Regions from separate parts of the Sphaerisporangium sp. NBC_01403 genome, predicted to be linked through region 2. Evidence: riboswitches for the same ligand, from Rfam matches in the RefSeq annotation. Region 2 holds a riboswitch; the other holds the start of a gene.
The links. Region 2 has a riboswitch for cyclic di-AMP ahead of OG589_RS26890 (coiled-coil domain-containing protein). Riboswitches for the same ligand answer to the same signal wherever they lie in the genome.
Positions count from the first base shown of each region.

Region 1: linked by a shared signal. The riboswitch ahead of OG589_RS18880 (CHAP domain-containing protein) and the one ahead of OG589_RS26890 (coiled-coil domain-containing protein) in region 2 are both predicted to bind cyclic di-AMP.

Region 1 is NZ_CP109534.1:4,175,322-4,179,950, reverse strand. Features, by position in the region: gene OG589_RS18890 (carbohydrate ABC transporter permease) at 1-533, opposite strand, end outside; gene OG589_RS18885 (ABC transporter substrate-binding protein) at 899-2,245, opposite strand; gene OG589_RS18880 (CHAP domain-containing protein) at 2,737-3,420, opposite strand; cyclic di-AMP (ydaO/yuaA leader) riboswitch at 3,435-3,584, opposite strand.
Region 2 is NZ_CP109534.1:6,043,122-6,047,750, forward strand. Features, by position in the region: partial or broken gene OG589_RS26870 (maleylpyruvate isomerase N-terminal domain-containing protein) at 1-136, shown strand, start outside; gene OG589_RS26875 (50S ribosomal protein bL37) at 74-274, opposite strand; gene OG589_RS26880 (DeoR/GlpR family DNA-binding transcription regulator) at 342-1,142, shown strand; gene galT (galactose-1-phosphate uridylyltransferase) at 1,139-2,221, shown strand; cyclic di-AMP (ydaO/yuaA leader) riboswitch at 2,285-2,420, shown strand; gene OG589_RS26890 (coiled-coil domain-containing protein) at 2,476-3,396, shown strand; gene OG589_RS26895 (M50 family metallopeptidase) at 3,465-4,629, opposite strand, start outside.

The DNA of each region.
Region 1 (4,629 bases), 1.9 Mb from region 2:
TGCCAGTTGATGTTGTCCACGCCGAGGGACCCGAGCACGTAGTTGATCAGGCCGAAGTCACGGCCGAAGAGCTGGGTGAAGACGATGGCGACCGCTACGACCGAGGTGACGAGGGGCAGGAGCACCCCCAGGCGGAAGAACAGCCGCCCCCGGATCCGCTTGTTGAGGGCGTTGGCCAGCATGAGCGCGAGGACCAGCTGCGGCACCGTCGCCAGGGCGAAGATGCCGACGGTGTTGATCACCGCGTTCCAGAAGTCGGCGTCCGTCAGCAGGTTGGCGTAGTTCGCGAGGCCCGTGAACTTGGCGTCGCCGCCGGCCAGCTCGTAGTCGTGGAGCGAGACCCACAGGGTGAAGATGAGCGGGAACAGGCCGAAGATCGCGAAGAGGATGAAGTACGGCGAGATGAGGAAGTAGGGCGTGGCCTTCAGGTCGAGCTGGGACAGGAAGCGGCGTGAGGATCCCGATTGGTGGCGCCCCGGCCGGTGTGGGGGAGGCGCGGGATCCGCACGGTGGATGCGGACGTTGACGCTCATCGGAATTCCGGGGCGGGTCCCCTGGCCTTCAGCCGTGGGGAGAGTGCCCCATTCTCCTTCTTTCGTCGAAAGCGATGTGTGGTGTGCCCGCCGCCGGGCGATGAGCACGCTCGGCGGGAGTGCCACGGAGGCAGGGGCCGCCCTGGCGGCGGCATGGGGAGTCCTCCGGTCGATGAGCCGCGAACTTTCAGCCCATGTGGGGCGGACTCCACAGGGTCTGTCCGTCGGGAGGAGGTCAACGGTTTACCTTTCGGCGCTCGGAGCGAAGGGCGGCAGCGTGGTTCCGCTGCCGCCTGCCGCTCAGGAGGGGAGGTCACCGGCCCGCCGGAGGGTTGCCGCGGAGGGCCGGTGACGTTCGGGGACGATCAGCCCGCCGCCTTCTGGCCCGCCTCGACGAACTTCTGCCATGCCTCGCCGTAGGGCACGGCGCCCTGGTCCATGCCGATGATGATCTGCTCCACCGCGGCCTTCACCTGGGCGTGCTTCTCACCGAGGAAGGTCGGCTGGAGCGACTTGATGGACGGCCCGAAGATCTTGCCGATGGGCGCGTTGTCGAAGTACTCGTTGGTCGCGCTCTGGAGCTCGGGGTTGTCCTGCGCCGGGATGGTGCTGGGCAGGTTGCCGCCCTCCTTGAACGCCAGCAGCTGCGCTTCCGGGCTGGTCAGGTAGCTGGCCAGCTCGGCGGCCTCCTTCGGGTGCTTGGACTGCTTGGGCACCGCGAGCCAGGAGCCGCCCCAGTTGCCGCCGCCACCGGGAACCGTCGAGACGTCCCACTTGCCCTTGAACTTGTCACCGGCGGTGCCGGACACCACGCCGAGCATCCAGCCCGGGCAGCCGAGGGTCGCGAACTGCGACTTCACGAAGCCCGTGTTCCACGGGTCGGTGAAGTTCTGCAGCTTGGCGGTCAGACCGGCCTGGCTGATCTTCGTGGTGAAGTCGAACGCGGTCTTGACGGCCGGGTTCTTGTCCACGATCAGCTGCTGGTTCTTGTCGAAGTAGGTGACGTTGCCGTTCTTGGCGGACTCCTGCGACAGCACCACGTTGTAGATGGTGTTGACGCTGTCCACGAACTTGGCGTCCTTGACCTTGGCCTGGAAGTCCTGGCCGGCCTTGACGAAGTCGTCCCAGCCGCCGCTCCACAGCTTCGAGACCTCGTCCCGGTCGGTGGGCAGTCCGGCCTTCTTGAACAGGTCGGTGCGGTAGCAGATGCTCATTCCGCCGACGTCGGTGCCGAGGGCGAACAGCTTGCCCTCCGAGTTGAGCCCGTTCTCCCACTTCCACGCGGGGAAGTCGGCCTGACGGCTCTGCAGGCCGTACTGACCGAGATCGGTGAAGAACTGGGGCCGGGCCTTGGCCAGGCCCATGCCGCCCTCGTCGATGCCAACGACGTCACCGGCACCCGTGCCGGACTGGAGCCACTGCAGCATCTGGGGCCAATAGACGTTCTCGAAGCTGTCGGTCAGGTTGTTGTACTTGACCTGCACATTCGGGTGCTCGGCGTTCCACTTCTCAACGGCGGCCTTGTAACCGAAGTTGGTGCCGCCGCCGAAGGTCTGCAGCGTGAGGGTGATCTTCTCCGCCGGCGCGGCTGACGACGAGCCGCCGGTGGTGCTACCGGTGTCGCTGGACGAGCACGCGGTGGTGATTCCGAGCGCGGCGGTCATCACCGATGCGACCGCGAGCATTCTGCCGCGGCGCATGTTGTTCTTCATTCCGGACCCCTCTCAGGTGGTTGCCCGATCGTTGGGAGGTGGCATCGAGGGCCGGCCCCGACAGTCGGGCCCCGCGATGTGCTGGATCCCTCAGTCGTGATCCCGCGAGGGGCTGCCTCGCGAGCGAAGTTTGGGAGCGCTCCCACGAAGAGTCCCCGATAGGCAATGCTGGCGTCAATATGCTGAAACCTAACTGTTACTCCTGGGGCTGTTAGGAGCTTGAAATCAGACGTTGTGCGCGATAAGGACCATTGGCGGTATTGGGAGCGCTCCCACCGTTAACCGGCACAGTCGGGCGCAAATCATCCATGCGCCACGGGATCGCCCGGCTCCCGGACCTGGAGAAAGCACGGTGCCGTACGGCCGGCGGAGTGGGTCGCCGGCCGTACGGCACCGAGGGGAACGGGCGTCCTCCGCGGGAGGGGGAGGGGCGCCTTCGATGGTCGGGAGGGCGGGCGCCCCGCGAGAAGGAGAGCGCCCGGGAGGTAATGTCAGGCGGCGTAGCTCGGGTAGCCGTAGCCGACGACCTGGGAGGCCGGGCGGGTACGGATCTCGACCTTGCCGTTGCCGGTGTTGCCCTCGACGGTCTTGATCGTCCCGTCGCCGTTGTCCTTGATGACGAAGCCGACGTGGTCGATGTTGTCGAGGTTCTTGCTGCGGCCCCAGTCGAAGAAGACGACCGCGCCGGGCTTGGGAGTGCTGCCCCAGCGGTCCTGCGAGGCGAACCACTTGGCGTGCGCGACGGTGTAGGCGTCGACGCCCACGGTGTCCTGCATGCCGAGCTGGCTGCCGACCCAGGAGACGAACATGTCGCACCAGGCGGCGTCGGCGTACCCGGCGATGGAGCCGCTGTCGCGGGCCACGGTCTCCTTGGCCCTCGGGGAGCTCATGTACCAGGAGTGGAACTTGGTGCCGCCACCAGCGCTGTTCTCGGAGATGCCGACCTGTCGCTCCGCCAGCTTCAGGAGCTGCTCGGCGGAGACCTGCCGCACGGTTTCCGGAGCCTTCACGGTGTTCGGGGCCTCGGCGGCCGCGAGGTTGCGGCCCGTGTCGTCGGCGGAGGCGGCGTGGGCCGCGAGAGTCGTGCCCGCCACGGCCTGGGCGACGACCAGGCCGCCGAAGGCGAAGGCTTTGAGATGGTTCTTTGGGGCGTCCAGAAGCCGATGTATCGACATTGACAAGGGGATACTCCTTCTTCCAAGCCGCCTACCGGGTTAGCTGACGGGTTCGGGCGTGGAAGTCGCCCTACGGGAGCGTCCGTGGGAAGTGACGGCCCCGATTCACCCCAGAGGAGGTGGGTCCCCGGCTCCGCGCGACGCGGACTCGGCGTAGCGCGTATCGGCGGGAGAGGGATCTCCGCAGAGGACCGAGCCGCGCTGTGCAATCTCCACGGCACGAGCGGGGTACTCAAACAGGCAGTACCTGTACCAGGAGTCCACTCAGAGTAATACATCGGACAAACACATGCAAACAGGACAAAAGTCCGGGCTGGATGGGGGGCCTGGACGGCAAACCCGCCTTGACCACGCCGGGGCGCAGGGGCTTGGGGTGGCGGTTCACCTGCCTTGACCTGGGTGCGGAGGAACCCTCCGCCCGCCGGGCACGTGACCGGCGGCACCGGAGCGGCCATCGCGCCGGGCCGGGCGAAAGTGATAGTTGCGCAGGTTCGCGCTGCCGTGTCAAGGGGGACTGAAGTGACGTGAGCCCACGGCTGGTACGTGTGATGACGTGGCCGGCCGTCGTGGCATGGCCGCCGAAAGCCCTCCTTTGCTATTCATGAGCGGCGAATACCGTTAACGGTAAATGCCGGGATTTCCGGTTTGCGTTACCCGAACGAGATCACGATGACGTACTCCATCCGGCCCGGTACGGACGTCCTTTCCGTGTACGGCGGAACGCGCGGCTCGTGAACCGGGCACGAAAGGCATCCGGTGCCCATGGCGATCGGAGGGATGGATGGTGAAATATCCCCCATGAGCCACCCCGGCCGTGCTCGCGCCCGCGGACCAGGGCCACGACCAGGGCGGCGACGGGCGCTGACCTCACCCTGGACCTGTACGGCGAGGCCGCGTACCGGCGCGCGAATTCCTTCGGCGCCGTCCACGGACAGCCCGTCGAATGCGCCCCGAAATCAGCGGCTGCAGGTATTTCACGCCATTGGAACGGCCGCGGTGACCGGAAATAGCGGGGCCTGTTGGTATTGGCTGGAAAGGGTGGAGAACATGCGCGGTCCGGGGATCGTCGTGCCGTTGGCGGCCCTGGCATCCCTCGCTGTGGTCGCCGCCCCCTCCGGCCTCATCTCTGGAGGGGGCCCGAGGGCGGCCACCGTCATCACGCTTCCCGTGGCGAGCGCCGGCGCACCGAGGTGCGCCACGGCCGTACCG
Region 2 (4,629 bases):
AGGAAGCCGACCCGCAGACACGCCTGCTCGCCGCGTGGGGACGCGGCGGCTGATACCGCGGGTGCTCCGGCGGTCAGCGGGACACCGGCCGCTTGCCGTGGTTGGCCTTCTTCTTCCTGCGGGCCTTGCCCTTGCGCGCGCGTCTGCCCATCTCGCGGTCCCCTTCCCGTGCGGCTCGTCCAACCACACTGCTCCTGGGGCCGGAGCCGTACAAGGCCCAAAGGTCAAAGATCGCGTCATACGCGTGTGGTTCCCGTTGGGAGCTCTCCGCCATCAAGTTTCAACATTGGATCGTTAGCAACGTGCGATAATTTGTTGGAATCTGTTGAAGAGGAGAGACGATGCTGGCCCAGCAACGGCAGCAGGCGATCCTCGAGCGCGTTCGCAGGAACGGCGCGGCACGGGTCGCCGACCTGGTCCGCGAGCTCGGGGTATCCGATATGACCATCCGCCGCGACCTGGAGGTCCTGGCCGAGCGCGGGCTGATCGAGAAGGTGCACGGCGGCGCCACCGCCACGGGCGCCGGGTCGACAGAGGAGCCGGGGTTCGCGGCCAAGTCCGTGCGCCAGCAGGCCGAGAAGGAGGCCATCGCGCGCCAGGCCGCCGAGCTCGTACGCCCGGGCACCGCCGTGGCGCTGTCGGCCGGCACGACCACCTGGACGCTCGCCCACCACCTGGCCGACATCCCCGAGCTGACCGTCATCACCAACTCGGTGCAGGTCGCCGACGTCTTCCACCGGTCCGGGCGCGCCGACCAGACCGTGGTGCTCACCGGAGGAGTGCGCACTCCGTCGGACGCGCTGGTGGGCCCGGTCGCCGTGGCTGCCATCCGCCAGCTGAACGTCGACACGCTGATGCTGGGCGTGCACGGCATGAACCCCAGGGCGGGGTTCACGACTCCCAACCTGCTGGAGGCCGAGACCAACCGCGAGCTGGTCGCCGCCGCGCAGCAGCTGGTCGTGCTCGCCGACCACACCAAGTGGGGCACGGTGGGCATCAGCACGATCGCCAAACTGGAGGAGGCCCATGTCGTGATCAGCGACACGGGCCTGCCCGAGGAGGCCAGGTCGGCGCTGTCCGACCAGGTCGGCACGCTGATCATCACCGATCCCGCCGGGGCCCCGCAGGTGGTGGCCCAGTGAAGCGCACGGCCACCCGTCTCGCCGACGGCCGCGAGCTGATCTACTTCGACCGCCGCGACGACGCCGACCGTGGCGCGCCCGACACCCGCGAGCTGCCCCCGCGTCCTCCGGCCTCCGAGCTGCGCCACGACCCGGTCATGGACGAGTGGGTCGCGGTCGCCGGTCACCGGCAGAGCCGTACGTTCCTGCCGCCCGCCGACGAGTGCCCCCTGTGTCCCTCGGCGCCGGGCCGGGCGACCGAGATCCCGGCCGCGGAGTACGACGTCGCCGTCTTCGAGAACCGGTTCCCGTCCTTCAGCTTCCACGAGGGCGACTACGAGCAGGTCGGCGGCCTGAGCGAGGTACGGCCCGGCCTCGGCCGCTGCGAGGTGGTGTGCTTCACCTCCGAGCACGGGTCGTCGTTCGCCGCGCTCTCCCCCGGCCAGGTCGACCTGGTCCTCACGGCCTGGGCCGACCGCACCGCGGAGCTCGCGGCGCTGCCCGGCGTGGAGCAGGTGTTCTGCTTCGAGAACCGCGGCGCCGAGATCGGCATCACGCTGGGGCACCCGCACGGCCAGATCTACGCCTATCCCTACGTGACGCCGCGGACCCGGCAGATGCTGGCCTCCGCCGGGCGATACCGGGAGCGGACGGGCGCCAACCTGTTCGCCGACGTGCTGGCGGCCGAGCGGAAGGCCGAGACGCGCCTGGTGGCGTCGAACGACCACTGGACGGCGTTCGTCCCCGCCGCGGCCCGGTGGCCGTTCGAGGTGCACGTCTACCTGAACCGCCAGGTGCCCGACCTGTGCTCGCTGGACGCCGAGGAGCGTGCCGCCTTCGGCCCCCTCTACACCGATGTGCTCCGGCGGCTGGACGGGCTGTTCGGCGTGCCGATGCCCTATGTCGCGGCCTGGCACCAGGCCCCGGTGCGCACCGGGCGCGACCTGGCCTACCTGCACCTCCAGCTGTTCAGCATCCGGCGAGCCGAGCGGAAGCTCAAGTATCTGGCCGGTTCGGAGTCCGCGATGGGCGCCTTCGTGAACGACGTCCTCCCCGAGGAGGCGGCCAGGCTGCTCCGGTCGCAGGATGACCTGGGGTGATTTAGGCCCAAGAGTCGCCATAACCAGGCCTTTACCACTACCATCCATCGCACACCGGCCGTATCGGTCGGTGCGCCTAATCCCAGGTGCCCCGCCTGGGAACCGGGGACCCATTGGTTCTTGGGGTGAATCCACTTCGTGGTAGGGCGTCTCCGGCCCGAACCCGTCAGCTAACCCGGTCGGCAGATGGAGAGGAGTGGGCTCTGCCCCCGACTTCGGGCCGCTACGCCTATGCGGCCGCCAGCTTCCTTACCGTGGCCGGGCTCATGCTCGGCCAGGCGACGGCGGGAAACGCCGCCCCCAAACCCACAGAGAAACAGCTCAAGTCTCAGCTCGCCTCCCTCGGCAAGAAGGTCGACAAGCTGATCGGCGAGTACAACGCCAAGCGCGTCGCCGTCGCCAAGGCCAAGGCCGCCGAGAAGTCCGCCCGTGAGCGGCTGGCGAGCGCCGAGACCGACCTCAAGGCGGCGGAGAACCAGGTCGGCGACATCGCCCAGCTCCGCTACCAGGCCGGCGGCCTCGGCATGGTGGGCGAGCTCATGTCCCCCGGATACGGTGACGCCGCCATGCTCCAGCAGCTCCAGGCCGAGCAGTCGGCCAAGCTGTCGGGGTTCACCTCCGCCAGGAACGCCCGCAAGAAGGCCGCCGACGACGCCACCAAGCTGACCGCGCAGCTCCGCGACGACGTCGTCCAGGTGACGGCCCAGCGCAAGGACGCCGAGAAGCTGATCGGGCAGATCAAGGACAAGCTCGACCAGCTCATCCCGACCGCGCCGGGCAAGAAGGCGAACGGGTCATGGGCGCCGGAGCTTCCCACCGGCAGCGACAACATCACTCCGAGGACGCGGCTGATGCGGGCCGAGGTGAAGAGCCACTTCTCCCTCAGCTTCCCGGTCGGCTGCTACCGCGCCGAGAACGACGGCGGCGAGCACCCGCTGGGCCGGGCATGCGACTTCATGCTCAGCTCCGGCGGCGCGATGCCCTCGGCCGCGCAGGCCGCGCTGGGAGACCAGGTCGCCGCGTGGGCCATCAAGAACGGCCGCAAGCTGGGCGTGAAGTACGTCATCTACAAGCAGCGGATCTACAACCTGGGCTTCCCCGGGTGGCGGGCCATGTCCAACCGCGGCGGCGTCACCGCGAACCACTTCGACCACGTGCACGTCTCGATGTACTAGCCACCGACCGGCCGCCGGCCGAGCCGGGCGGCGGCCGAGCCGGGCGGCGGCCGCACTGGAGGCGCCGGTCAGCCTGACAGGCGGATCGGGTTGACGATGTCGGCGTAGATGAGCAGGGTGCCCATCACCAGGAGCACGGCCGCCATCGCGTACGTCAGGGGCAGGGCCTTGGCGATGTCCACATGGCCGGGGGCGGGACGCCGGCGCACCCGGGCGTACCCCCGCTTGAGCCCCTCCCAGAGCCCTCCGGCGATCTGGCCGCCGTCGAGGGGCAGCAGCGGGATCAGGTTGAACAGGCCCACCGCGAGGTTCACCCCGGCGAGGAGCTGGAGCAGCCCGACGATCTTGTTCTCCACCGGGACGGGGGCCGCCGCGATCTCGCCGCCGATGCGGCCCGCGCCGACGACGCTCATCGGGCTGGTGACATCACGCTCGCCGCCGCCGAAGGCCGCCTGCCACACCCCGACGATCTTCTGGGGGAACCTCGTGATGGCCTCGGCGCTGCGCTTGGTCAGGTCCCACATGACACCGGCGGCATAGCCGAAGCCCTGCTTCTCCATGACGACGGTGGCGCTCACGCCCAGGAAGCCCGCGCCCTTGTCGATCTTGGTCGGGTCGTCGATCGACGGGCGGTCCTGTGCGACGAGGTTCGCGTTGAGCGTCATGGGCTTGCCGCCACGCTCGATGCCGATGGCGATGGGCCCTGCGCCGTGCGCCCGGATGACCCTCGTCGCCTCCTCCCAGGTGGTCACCGGCTTGCCGGCGAGGGAGACGATCTTGTCGTCCGTCTTCAGGCCCGCGAGTGCCGCGGGGGTCGGCGGGTGGGCGGGAGTGCACTCCTGGCCCTTCGCCTGCTCGGCCTGGGTCATGACGCACTCGGAGACCACGGACACGATCGGCTTGCTGACCGGGATGCCGAAGCCCATGATCACGACGGCGAATAGGCCGAAGGCCAGCAGGAAGTTCATGGCGGGGCCGCCGGCCATGATGATGACCTTCTGCCACCAGGGCTTGCGATAGAAGACCCGGTCGCCGTCACCCGGCTTGATCTCCTCCAGCGACGCCTGGCGGGCCGTCTCGATGAGCCCCTGCCACGGCCCGGTGGACATGGTGCGCAGCTTGGTCGGGTCGGCGTTGGGCTTCGGAGGAAGCATGCCGACCATGCGGATGTAGCCGCCCAGCGGAATCCACTTCATGCCGTATTCGGTTTCACCGCGGCGCCGCGACCACATG